2 regions of the Pseudomonas sp. FBCC-B1667 genome follow, and region 2 is predicted to be linked to the other one. Evidence: predicted binding sites of a transcription regulator. Region 2 holds the regulator's gene; the other holds the start of a gene.
What was found. Region 2 encodes FliA, which starts transcription of late flagellar genes. Its sites were predicted from a motif close to CTAAAGTTTNNNNNNNNNNNGCCGNTAA; they were not measured.
Positions count from the first base shown of each region.

Region 1: the regulator FliA is predicted to act here: its motif matches at 2,125-2,152, upstream of NL116_RS14180 (methyl-accepting chemotaxis protein).

Region 1 covers NZ_CP101437.1:3,126,672-3,132,152, reverse strand. Annotated here, with positions in the region: gene NL116_RS14190 (LysR family transcriptional regulator) at 1-910, opposite strand, end outside; gene NL116_RS14185 (aldo/keto reductase) at 1,029-2,024, shown strand; gene NL116_RS14180 (methyl-accepting chemotaxis protein) at 2,219-4,210, shown strand; gene NL116_RS14175 (DUF411 domain-containing protein) at 4,442-4,888, shown strand; gene NL116_RS14170 (YqaA family protein) at 4,888-5,322, shown strand; gene NL116_RS14165 (alpha/beta fold hydrolase) at 5,440-5,481, shown strand, end outside.
Region 2 covers NZ_CP101437.1:1,932,857-1,938,337, reverse strand. Annotated here, with positions in the region: gene NL116_RS08605 (chemotaxis protein CheA) at 1-269, opposite strand, end outside; gene NL116_RS08600 (protein phosphatase CheZ) at 324-1,112, opposite strand; gene NL116_RS08595 (chemotaxis response regulator CheY) at 1,135-1,506, opposite strand; gene fliA (RNA polymerase sigma factor FliA) at 1,674-2,414, opposite strand; gene fleN (flagellar synthesis regulator FleN) at 2,411-3,241, opposite strand; gene flhF (flagellar biosynthesis GTPase FlhF) at 3,358-4,692, opposite strand; gene flhA (flagellar biosynthesis protein FlhA) at 4,704-5,481, opposite strand, start outside.

The DNA.
Region 1 (5,481 bases), 1.2 Mb from region 2:
TCCTGTGAACGTCAAGACCCGGCTGCGCGCAAAGCTCCACCAGCCAGTCGACAAACACCCTCACCCGCGGGGACAACTGGCGGTGAGGCGGATACAGCGCCGTCAGCGGCATCACTGGTGGCGGCACTTTTGCGAGCACTTCACACAAACGGCCTTCGTCGAGCTGACGGGCAACGTGGTAATACGGGGTCTGAATCAATCCGTACCCCGCCTCGCACGCGGCCAGGTAACCGTCGGCACTGTTGACCGCTATCTGTTTGGGCAAATCCATGAGTTGAACGTCATCATCAACCTGGAATTCCAATCCAAATCGCTTACCGGTGGCGGCGGAGAAATACTCCACCATCCGGTGACCTTCGAGGTCTGCCAGACACTGAGGCGTTCCATGGCGTTGCAAGTAGTCAGGGCTGGCACACGTCACCTGATCCAGCATGACCAACGGACGCGCCACCAATGAATCATCCAGCGCGGCGCCGCCGCGCAACACGCAATCGACGCCCTCGCGGATCAGATCAACTGGACGGTCGTTCAGACCGATTTCCAGTTCGATCAAGGGATAACGTCGGGTGAACGCCGGCAACGCGGGAATCACGATCAAGCGCCCAATGCCTGCCGGCATGTCCACCCGCAACAACCCTTTGGGATTGTGTCGAGCGGCGGAAAACACCGCCTCAGTCTCTTCAAGGTCTGCCAATAGCCGCACACAACGCGGGTAAAAGGCCGCGCCGTCGAGGGTCAGGCTGATCTGTCTCGTGGTGCGTTGCAGTAGCTGTACCCCCAGATGCGATTCAAGCTGCTTGATCAAGACAGTGACCGAGGCGCGGGGTAATTGCAGGCTGTCTGCCGCTTTGGCAAACCCGCCCAGTTCGACGATTCGGGTAAACACGCGCATGGCGTTAAAACGGTCCATTGGTCTGGCAACCCCGAGGATTATTTAGAAAATACGAACAGTGATAGCAGTTTTAGCCGGTTTATCTTGTTTCTGTCGAGGTCGACACTGTGCGCTCACACCACAGGGAGTTGATTTCATGCAAACACGTCAATTGGGCAAAAACGGCCCGCAGGTTTCCGCCATCGGCCTGGGCTGCATGGGCATGACCGATTTCTACACCACCGGCGTGGACACCCGCGAGGCCACTGCCACCCTCCACCGGGCGCTCGAGCTGGGGATCAACCTGCTTGACACCGCGGACATGTACGGCCCGCACACCAATGAAGAATTGATCGGCAAGGCCATAATCGGCAGACGCAACCAAGTATTCCTGGCGAGCAAGTTCGGCATTGTTCGCGATCCTTCCAACCCCACCGCACGGGGCGTAAATGGCCGCCCGGACTACATTCATGCCTCCATCGACGGCACGCTCAAACGCCTGGGCATCGACACCCTGGACTTGTATTACCAACATCGGATCGACCCGCAGGTGGCCATCGAAGAAACCGTCGGGGCCATGGCCGAACTGGTGAAGGCCGGCAAGGTACGTTACCTGGGCTTGAGCGAGGCTTCCGTTGCCACGCTGGAACGAGCGCAAAAGGTGCACCCCATCAGCGCGCTGCAAAGTGAATATTCGTTGTGGAGCCGCGACCAGGAAGAGAACGGCTGCCTGGCCGCGTGCCAGCGACTGGGCGTGGCGTTTGTGCCCTACAGCCCGCTGGGGCGTGGCTTTCTGACGGGAGCGCTGAAAAGCCCGGACGACTTTGCGGCGGATGATTACCGTCGTTTCAGTCCACGCTTTCAAGGGGAAAACTTTGCGAAGAATCTGTTGCTGGTGCAGCAAGTACAGGCGCTGGCCGCAAAGAAAGGCGTGACAGCAGGCCAATTGGCGTTGGCTTGGGTGCTGGCACAAGGTGACTACCTGATCCCGATCCCCGGCACAAAACAGCGCAAATACCTGGAAGAAAACGTCGAGGCATTGGAGGTGAAACTTAGCGCAGATGAACTGAAAGCGCTGGAAGCGATATTCCCCGCCCATGCCACCGCAGGCTTGCGTTACCCCGAGGAAGTCATGAAGTTGCTCGACCGCTAGTAACGGTGCCTGGCCCGCTCCTCCGAACGGGCCACACCTATAAGCGCCTTGGAGTTGACGCTCTTTCTACTGCCGATGCCCGTTTCTTGGACGATCGTACCTCAAGCTATCCCTGCGCAAGCCGATAACCCGCTGAAGCACCGACGCCCCATCCAAACCTAATAATAAAAGTGCTGCACACAAGGACCGGTCCCATGCCCACATTCCGTTCGATCCAGGCTCGCTACACGCTGTTTCTGGTCCTGTTTATCCTGTTGCTGTTTGTGCTGACGGTGGTCGGCATCAGCCAGTTGGTCGCGCCGAAACTGCGCCATACCGAAGAACAGGTGGCCCTCAATCGCATCGCCGACGTCGCCCGGCAAATTCAGGGCGAACTGAACAAGGTTCAGGCGCAGCAACGCAGCATCACCCAAACCATTCCGTTGCTCGACAGCGCGGGTATCGACACGGTGTTGCCGGGCTTGGTGGATCAGTACGGTGAATTGAAAGTCTTTGGCGGCGGGATCTGGCCGTTGCCCGGCCAACGTGAAGCCGGGCGCAACAAATTCAGCACCTTCTGGCACCGCGACGCCTCGGGCAAACTGGCAGTCAATACGTTCTGGAACAGTGACGCTGCGCCGAACTACTATGACCAGGCCTGGTACAAGGGCGGCATGCAAACGCCACGTGGCCAATGTGCCTGGGCGGCAGCTTATAAAGATGACGCCAGTGCCGAGCCCCGCACCAACTGCGCCATGGCCATTCTGAAAAATGGCGTGGCGTACGGCGTGTCGACCATCGACGTGACGCTGGGCTTCTTCAATGACTTGATCGCGCAAAAAGAAAAAGACCTTGGCGCCGAGATGTTGATCGTCGAAGCCGACGGCAAGATCATCAGCAACAGTTCGCGCATCAGCGGGCCCATCGTCCTGAAAAACATCAGTGAACTGGCGAGCAGCTCACCCTTTGCCAGTCAGGTAAAAGCCGGCCTGCAAAACCGTGACCAGTCGCAGCGCGTGGAATTCGACAACAACGGGGTAGACAGCACTTTCTTCATGCGCCCCATCGAAGGCTCGCCGTGGTTCCTCGCTACCGCCCTGCCGAGCAAACTGATCACCGCCCAGCGCGACGACGTGCTCAGCACCCTGAGCCTGTTGCAAATACCAATGGTGATCCTGCTAGGGCTGTTGCAGATCTACGCGATTCGCCAACTGGTCCTGCGTCTCAAAATCCTCAAGGCCAACATCGACGCGCTGTCTGCGGGCGATGCGGATCTGACCAAGCGCATCACCATCCGCGCCGAGGACGAACTGGGCGCCATCGGCTATTCGGTCAATGCGTTTATCGTCTACTTGCAGAACATGATCGGTGAAGTGACCCAGGCCACCGGCGCCATGGCGTCGAGCCTGGACAATCTGCAACGCACCTCGGCCCATACCAGTCAGATTCTGGTGCGTCATGCTTCGGAAACCGATCAAACCGTCACCGCCATTACCGAGATGAGTTCGACCGCTGAAAGCGTCGCGCAAAATGCCGCCGAGACGGCAGCCTTCACCAAACGTGCCAACGAAAACGCTGACCGTTCGCGCGTGGTGGTGGGCGAAGCGTCGAGCAGCGTGGTTGCGCTGATCGAGGAAGTGGCCAGCGCCACCCACAAAGTCGAAAGCATGCAGCAGGACGCGCAACGCATCACCGAGATTCTCGGGGTAATTGGCGCCATCGCTGGGCAAACCAACTTGCTTGCATTGAACGCCGCCATCGAGGCGGCCCGTGCCGGGGAACAAGGTCGGGGTTTTGCGGTGGTCGCCGATGAAGTCCGCGCCCTCGCCGGCCGCACCCAGGCCAGCACCTCGGAAATCAATGAAATGCTTACGCGCCTGACCCAGGGCGTCAGTTCGTCGGTTGCTGCGATGGAAAACACCCAGGCCAGTTGCCAGTCCGCCGCCGACGCGACAGCACGGGTCAACTCCGGCCTGGATGAAATGGCCGGTTCCGTCAGCCACATCAACGGCCTGAGCACTCAAATCGCCACCGCCGCCTCGCAGCAAAGTGCGGTGACCGAAGAGATCAACCGCAGCATGGTGCAGATTCGTCATATGGTGGATGAACTGGTGAAAAGCGGTCAGGCCAGCGAGCTGAATACCCGGCAACTGGTGGATGCCAATGCACGCGTCAGTTCGATCATGGGGCGGTTCAAGGTTCGTTGATTACCTGAAGCCTGGAGCAAAACCTGTGGGAGCGAGCTTGCTCGCGATTGCGGTGTGTCATTAAACAGTGATGCCGACTGACATGACGCTATCGCGAGCATGCTCGCTCCCACAGGGTTCTGCAGTGTCTGCATTAACTCTGCATCACTTGGAAACAATCTCGTCCCTAATCCGTGGCTAAACTGGTCAAAATGCCTCTTTTTTTGACCGCCACCGAGTCGAGACCTTCCCATGCGAACCCCTCTGCGTCTGGCCGCCTTGAGCGTCCTTTTTATTTCCTCCCTGGCTCAGGCCGCTGACCTGATCCCCATCGAAGTCCATCGCGACGCCAACTGTGGCTGTTGCAAAAAATGGATCAGTCACCTTCAAGCCAACGGTTTCAAGGTAGAAGACCACGTCGAAACCAACATGAGCGAATTCAAGCAACAGCACGGCGTACCGCCGCGTCTGGCGTCGTGCCACACCGCGTTGATCAACGGCAAGTTTGTCGAAGGCCATGTACCGGCGGATCAGGTGCTGGCGTTGAGCAAGCGTGACGACCTGCTGGGCGTTGCCGCCCCAGGCATGCCCATGGGCTCGCCCGGGATGGAAATGGATGGCATGAGCGATGCCTACCAAGTGATCGGCCTGAAGAAAGACGGCACTGATGTCGTGGTGGCGGACTACCCCGCCCATTGATGTCCGGCGCGTACCTTGGGCTGTTTCTCGCCGCGTTCGGTGCTGCGACGTTGCTGCCGCTACAGTCCGAAGCGGTGCTGGTGGGGCTGTTGCTCAGCGAAAAATATTGGCTGTGGTCACTGCTGGCCGTCGCCACCTTGGGTAACGTGCTGGGCTCGCTGGTGAATTGGTGGCTGGGACGCGGCATCGAACGGTTTCGCAATCGGCGCTGGTTTCCGGTCAGCCCTCGTCATCTGGAACAGGCCCGACAGCACTATCAGCGCTACGGCCATTGGTCTTTGCTGCTGAGCTGGGTGCCGATCATCGGTGACCCGCTGACGCTGGTGGCCGGCGTCATGCGCGAACCCTTGGGGCGGTTTCTGCTGATTGTGACCCTGGCCAAGGGCGCACGTTATGGCGTGCTGGCTTTGGCGACCCTCGGTTGGATAGGTTAAAGACATCCTGTGGGAGCGGGCTTCCTCGCTCCCATTGGGGCTGTTTTTATGCCGGATCGATTAATGTCGCCGTAATCGCGCCCTTCCAGCATCGCCGTATTTCCATGGAGTAAACCTATGCCTCCTTCCCGCTGGTTGCCCTGCCTGCTGCTGACCGCC
Region 2 (5,481 bases):
TCCATCAGTTCCGAGTCAACGCGACGCTCACCCTTGCGCAGGATGTCGAACACGTTCTCGGCGATGTGGCAGCACTCCACCAGTTCGTTGAGCTGGAGGAAGCCGGCGCCCCCTTTTACAGTGTGAAAACCGCGAAAAATTGCATTGAGCAAGTCCGCGTCATCCGGTCGGCTTTCCAGCTCGACCAGTTGTTCGGACAGTTGCTCTAGAATCTCGCCGGCCTCAACCAGGAAATCCTGAAGGATCTCTTCATCGGCGCCGAAGCTCATTAAGGGGGTGCTCCTACAGGTCTAAAAACCTAAAAAACCTAGAATGCTAAAACTCTAAAATCCCAGGCTGGATAGCAAATCGTCCACATCGTCCTGACCGGACACAACGTCTTCTCTTTTATCGGCATGGATCTGCGGACCTTCACCCTGAGAGAGATGTTTTTGTGGATCTTTTTCGGCGAGCATCGATTCACGGTCATGTTCGATACCCGCAAAGCGGTCTACCTGGCTGGCCATGAGGACGAGCTTGAGCAAATTGCTTTCAACTTCGGTGACCAATTGGGTCACGCGCTTGATCACCTGACCGGTGAGGTCCTGGTAATCCTGAGCCAGCAGGATGTCGTTGAGGTTGCTCGACACCGTGCGGTTGTCCTGCGTGCTGCGTGTCAGGAAACCGTCGACGCGGCGGGCCAACTCACGGAACTCTTCAGCCCCGACTTCGCGGCGCATGAACCGGCTCCAGTCCGTGCTCAAGGCCTGGGCTTCTTCGCTCAAGCTGTTGACCAGCGGCGTGGCGCTTTCTACCAGGTCCATGGTGCGGTTGGCCGCAGCCTCGGTCAGCTTGACCACATACCCCAGGCGCTCGGTGGCGTCCGTGATCTGCGACACTTCCTCGGCTTGCGGCATGTTCGGGTCAATCTGGAAATTGACGATCGCGCTGTGCAGCTCGCGAGTGAGCTTGCCCACTTCTTGATACAGGCCACGGTCACGGGTCTGATTGAGCTCATGGATCAGTTGCACAGCCTCGCCGAACCTGCCTTTTTCAAGGCTGGCGACCAGTTCGACGGCATGTTTTTTCAGGGTCGATTCAAAATCGCCCTGTGAAGATTCTTTATGCTCCATAGCTCCCCCGTGGCGCAGTGGATCAACCGATGCGTTCGAAAATCTTCTCGATTTTTTCTTTCAACGCCTGGGCCGTGAAGGGTTTGACCACATAGCCGTTGACGCCGGCCTGGGCCGCTTCGATGATCTGCTCGCGCTTGGCTTCAGCAGTCACCATCAGCACTGGCAGGTGCTTGAGCTTTTCATCGGCGCGGACGTGGCGCAGCAGATCGATACCGGTCATGCCAGGCATGTTCCAGTCCGTGACCAGAAAATCGATGCTCCCGCTGTTGAGAACCGGAATGGCAGTAGTGCCATCGTCGGCCTCGACCGTGTTGGTGAACCCAAGGTCACGCAACAGGTTTTTTATGATTCGCCGCATCGTTGAGAAGTCATCAACGATGAGGATTTTCATGTTCTTGTCCAATTCGACCTCCAAGCAGTCTTAAACGCGCCCAGCACCTGGACGCGCCATTTCAATCAATTCGGCAATTCACTCGATGACTGTCTGGAGCACAACAGATCGCGACCGGTGCCGTTCAAATCCGCACCAGCCCCGTTCGCAGTGTCCCCACACTGCCTTCAGCGCGCTCGCCACTCCCCCAAACGCCCCCGCAAACGGGCCGCGCACTGGCTGTGTAACTGGCTGACCCGCGATTCGCTGACCCCCAGGACCTCACCGATTTCCTTGAGATTCAACTCTTCGTCGTAGTACAGCGCCAACACCAGTCGCTCGCGCTCCGGCAAATTGGCAATCGCGTCCGCCAGCGCCGCCTGGAAGCGTTCATCTTCCAGATCGCGTGACGGTTCGAGATGAGCACTCGCGCCATCCTCGTGCAGCCCTTCGTGTTCGCCGTCCTGCAACAGATCGTCGAAACTGAATAAGCGGCTGCCCAGGGTGTCGTTCAAAATCCCGTAATAATCGTCGAGGCTCAATTGGAGTTCGGCCGCAACCTCGTGATCTTTAGCGTCACGGCCGGTTTTAGCTTCAATAGAGCGAATTGCGTCGCTGACCATACGGGTATTTCGGTGAACCGAGCGTGGCGCCCAGTCCCCCTTGCGTACTTCATCAAGCATGGCGCCGCGGATTCGTATGCCCGCGTACGTCTCGAAACTGGCGCCTTTGCTGGCGTCGTATTTGGTCGACACTTCAAGCAGGCCGATCATCCCGGCCTGGATCAGGTCTTCAACCTGGACACTGGCCGGCAGACGGGCCAGCAAGTGGTAAGCAATGCGTTTGACCAGTGGCGCGTAACGCTCGATCAGCTCGTACTGCGCGTCACGTGCCGACTTCTTGTAGAGGTTGTAGCCACTGGCTGTCATAGGACGGGTCCTGCGGTCTGTTGCACAAGGCGCTCGACGAAAAATTCAAGGTGCCCGCGCGGGTTGGCAGGCAGCGGCCAGGTATCAACTTTCTGCGCGATAGCCTTGAACGCCAGGGCGCACTTGGAACGCGGGAAGGCTTCATACACGGCACGTTGTTTCTGCACAGCCTTGCGCACGCTTTCGTCGTAAGGCACCGCGCCGACGTATTGCAAGGCAACGTCGAGAAAGCGGTCGGTGACCTTGGTCAACTTGGCGAACAGGTTGCGACCTTCTTGCGGGCTCTGGGCCATGTTGGCCAGGACGCGGAAGCGGTTCATGCCGTAATCGCGGTTAAGCAGTTTGATCAGTGCGTAGGCGTCGGTGATGGAGGTCGGCTCGTCGCAGACCACCAGCAAGACTTCCTGCGCTGCCCGAACAAAACTGACTACCGAGTCACCTATGCCCGCAGCGGTGTCGATCACCAATACGTCGAGGTTGTCGCCGATGTCGCTGAACGCCTGGATCAGGCCGGCATGCTGAGCCGGGCTCAAGTGAACCATGCTCTGTGTGCCGGACGCGGCCGGAACGATTCGAATACCGCCCGGGCCCTGCAACAGAACGTCGCGCAGCTCGCAGCGGCCTTCGATGACGTCGGCCAGTGTACGTTTGGGTGTCAGCCCCAGCAGGACGTCGACGTTCGCCAGACCCAGGTCAGCGTCCAACAGCATGACGCGACGGCCGAGCTCGGCCAGGGCCAGTGACAAATTCACTGACACGTTAGTCTTGCCGACGCCACCTTTGCCGCCGGTCACCGCGATCACCTGTACGGGATGCATGCTGCCCATGTTATTTCTTTACCTTGTCTTGCATAGACGGAGGCCACATTACTGGCTGCGCGTTCAGCAACTGAACAATGCATGGCAGACCATCGATGTAGGTACAAAAACTTTTCATTAATACCTCAGCCAACCTGCTTGGTCGGGCTGTGGTAAATATCAGCGAACATGTCAGCCATGGCTTCTTCGCTGGGTTCTTCCTGCATTTGCACGCTGACGGCGCGACTGACCAGCTGATGACGACGCGGCAGATGCAAATCATCCGGGATCCGCGGGCCATCGGTCAGGTACGCCACCGGCAATTCATGACTGATCGCCAGGCTCAGCACTTCGCCCAGACTTGCCGTTTCATCCAGTTTAGTCAGGATGCAGCCAGCGAGCCCGCAGCGTTTGTAACTGTGATAAGCGGCTGTTAGAACCTGTTTCTGGCTGGTGGTTGCGAGCACCAGGTAATTTTTTGATTTGATGCCACGTCCGGCCAGGCTTTCGAGCTGCATGCGCAGGGCTGGATCGCTGGCCTGAAGGCCTGCGGTATCGATCAGCACCACGCGTTTGCGCAGCAGTGGTTCCAGCGCCTGAACCAGTGATTGGCCCGGATCGACGTGGGTCACCGACACATTAAGGATACGGCCCAGGGTCTTGAGTTGCTCCTGGGCGCCAATGCGAAAGCTGTCCATGCTCACCAGCGCAATGTTCTGCGCGCCGTACTTGAGCACGTAACGGGCCGCGAGCTTGGCCAAGGTGGTGGTCTTGCCCATGCCGGCGGGACCGACCATGGCAATCACGCCGCCCTCTTCCAGTGGCTCGACTTCCGGTGTGGCAATCATCCGCGCCAGGTGCGCCAGCAACATGCGCCAGGCCTGACGGGGCTCATCGATATCACCGATCATTGCCAGCAGATCGCGTGACAACGGGCCGGACAGGCCGATACGTTGCAGGCGACGCCACAGATTGGCCTGGGCCGGACGGCTGCCTTGCAGCTGATTCCAGGCCAGCGAACCGAGCTGTACTTCCATCAGTTCGCGCAGGCTGTTGAGCTCGAAACGCATCGAGTCGAATGCACGTGGGTCAACGCCGCCAGCGGCCGGTGCCGGGGCAGGCGCCGAGCGACGCGGTTCGGCGTAGGTCGGTTCGATCAGTGGTTCTGCAGCGGTGAGTGGCAGGCCGGCGAACAACTGGCGATTGGTGGTCTTGTCGCCTTCGGTCTCGCCATCGCCGCGCAGGCTCAATTCGGCCTGGGCAGTGACGATGCGCGTCTGGGTCTTGCGCAGCTCATCCTCGAGTTCCATGTTCGGAACACGCGGGGCCAGCGCCGACAATTTGTAATCCAGCGCAGCTGTCAGCTCGACACCACCGGCGATCCGGCGATTGCCAATAATGGCGGCATCGGCGCCCAGCTCATCACGAACCAGTTTCATGGCCTGACGCATATCGGCGGCGAAAAAACGCTTAACTTGCATAAACCACTACCTCAGCCGTTGGGCCCTACTGTCGCAACGATGGTCACTTGCTTGTTGTCAGGGATTTCCTGATAAGCCAACACATGCAAACCCGGGACTGCCAGTCGGCCAAATCGCGACAACATGGCGCGAACCGGGCCGGCCACCAGCAGAATCACCGGTTGACCTTGCATTTCCTGACGCTGCGCCGCATCGATCAACGAGCGCTGCAGCTTCTCTGCCATGCTTGGCTCCAACAGAACGCCCTCTTCCGAGCCTTGTCCTGCCTTCTGAAGACTATTGAGCAATATTTGTTCCAACCTTGGCTCCAGGGTGATCACTGGTAGCTCGGAGTCAGTGCCTACAATGCTTTGGACGATTGCGCGGGACACGCCGACCCGCACAGCGGCCACCAAAGCGGCAGTATCTTGACTCTTGGCGGCGTTGTTGGCGATCGCCTCGGCGATGCTGCGAATATCCCGCACGGGCACTTGTTCGGCCAGCAGCGCCTGCAACACTTTGAGCAACTGCGACAGCGAAACCACGCCGGGTACCAATTCCTCAGCCAGCTTAGGCGAGCTTTTGGCCAGCAATTGCATGAGTTGCTGGACTTCTTCGTGACCGATCAGTTCGCTGGAGTGCTTGTACAGAATCTGGTTCAAGTGGGTGGCCACAACCGTACTGGCATCGACCACGGTGTATCCGAGTGATTGCGCCTGAGCGCGCTGGCTGATTTCGATCCAGACCGCCTCCAGCCCAAAAGCCGGATCTTTGGCGGTTATGCCATTAAGTGTGCCGTAGACCTGCCCG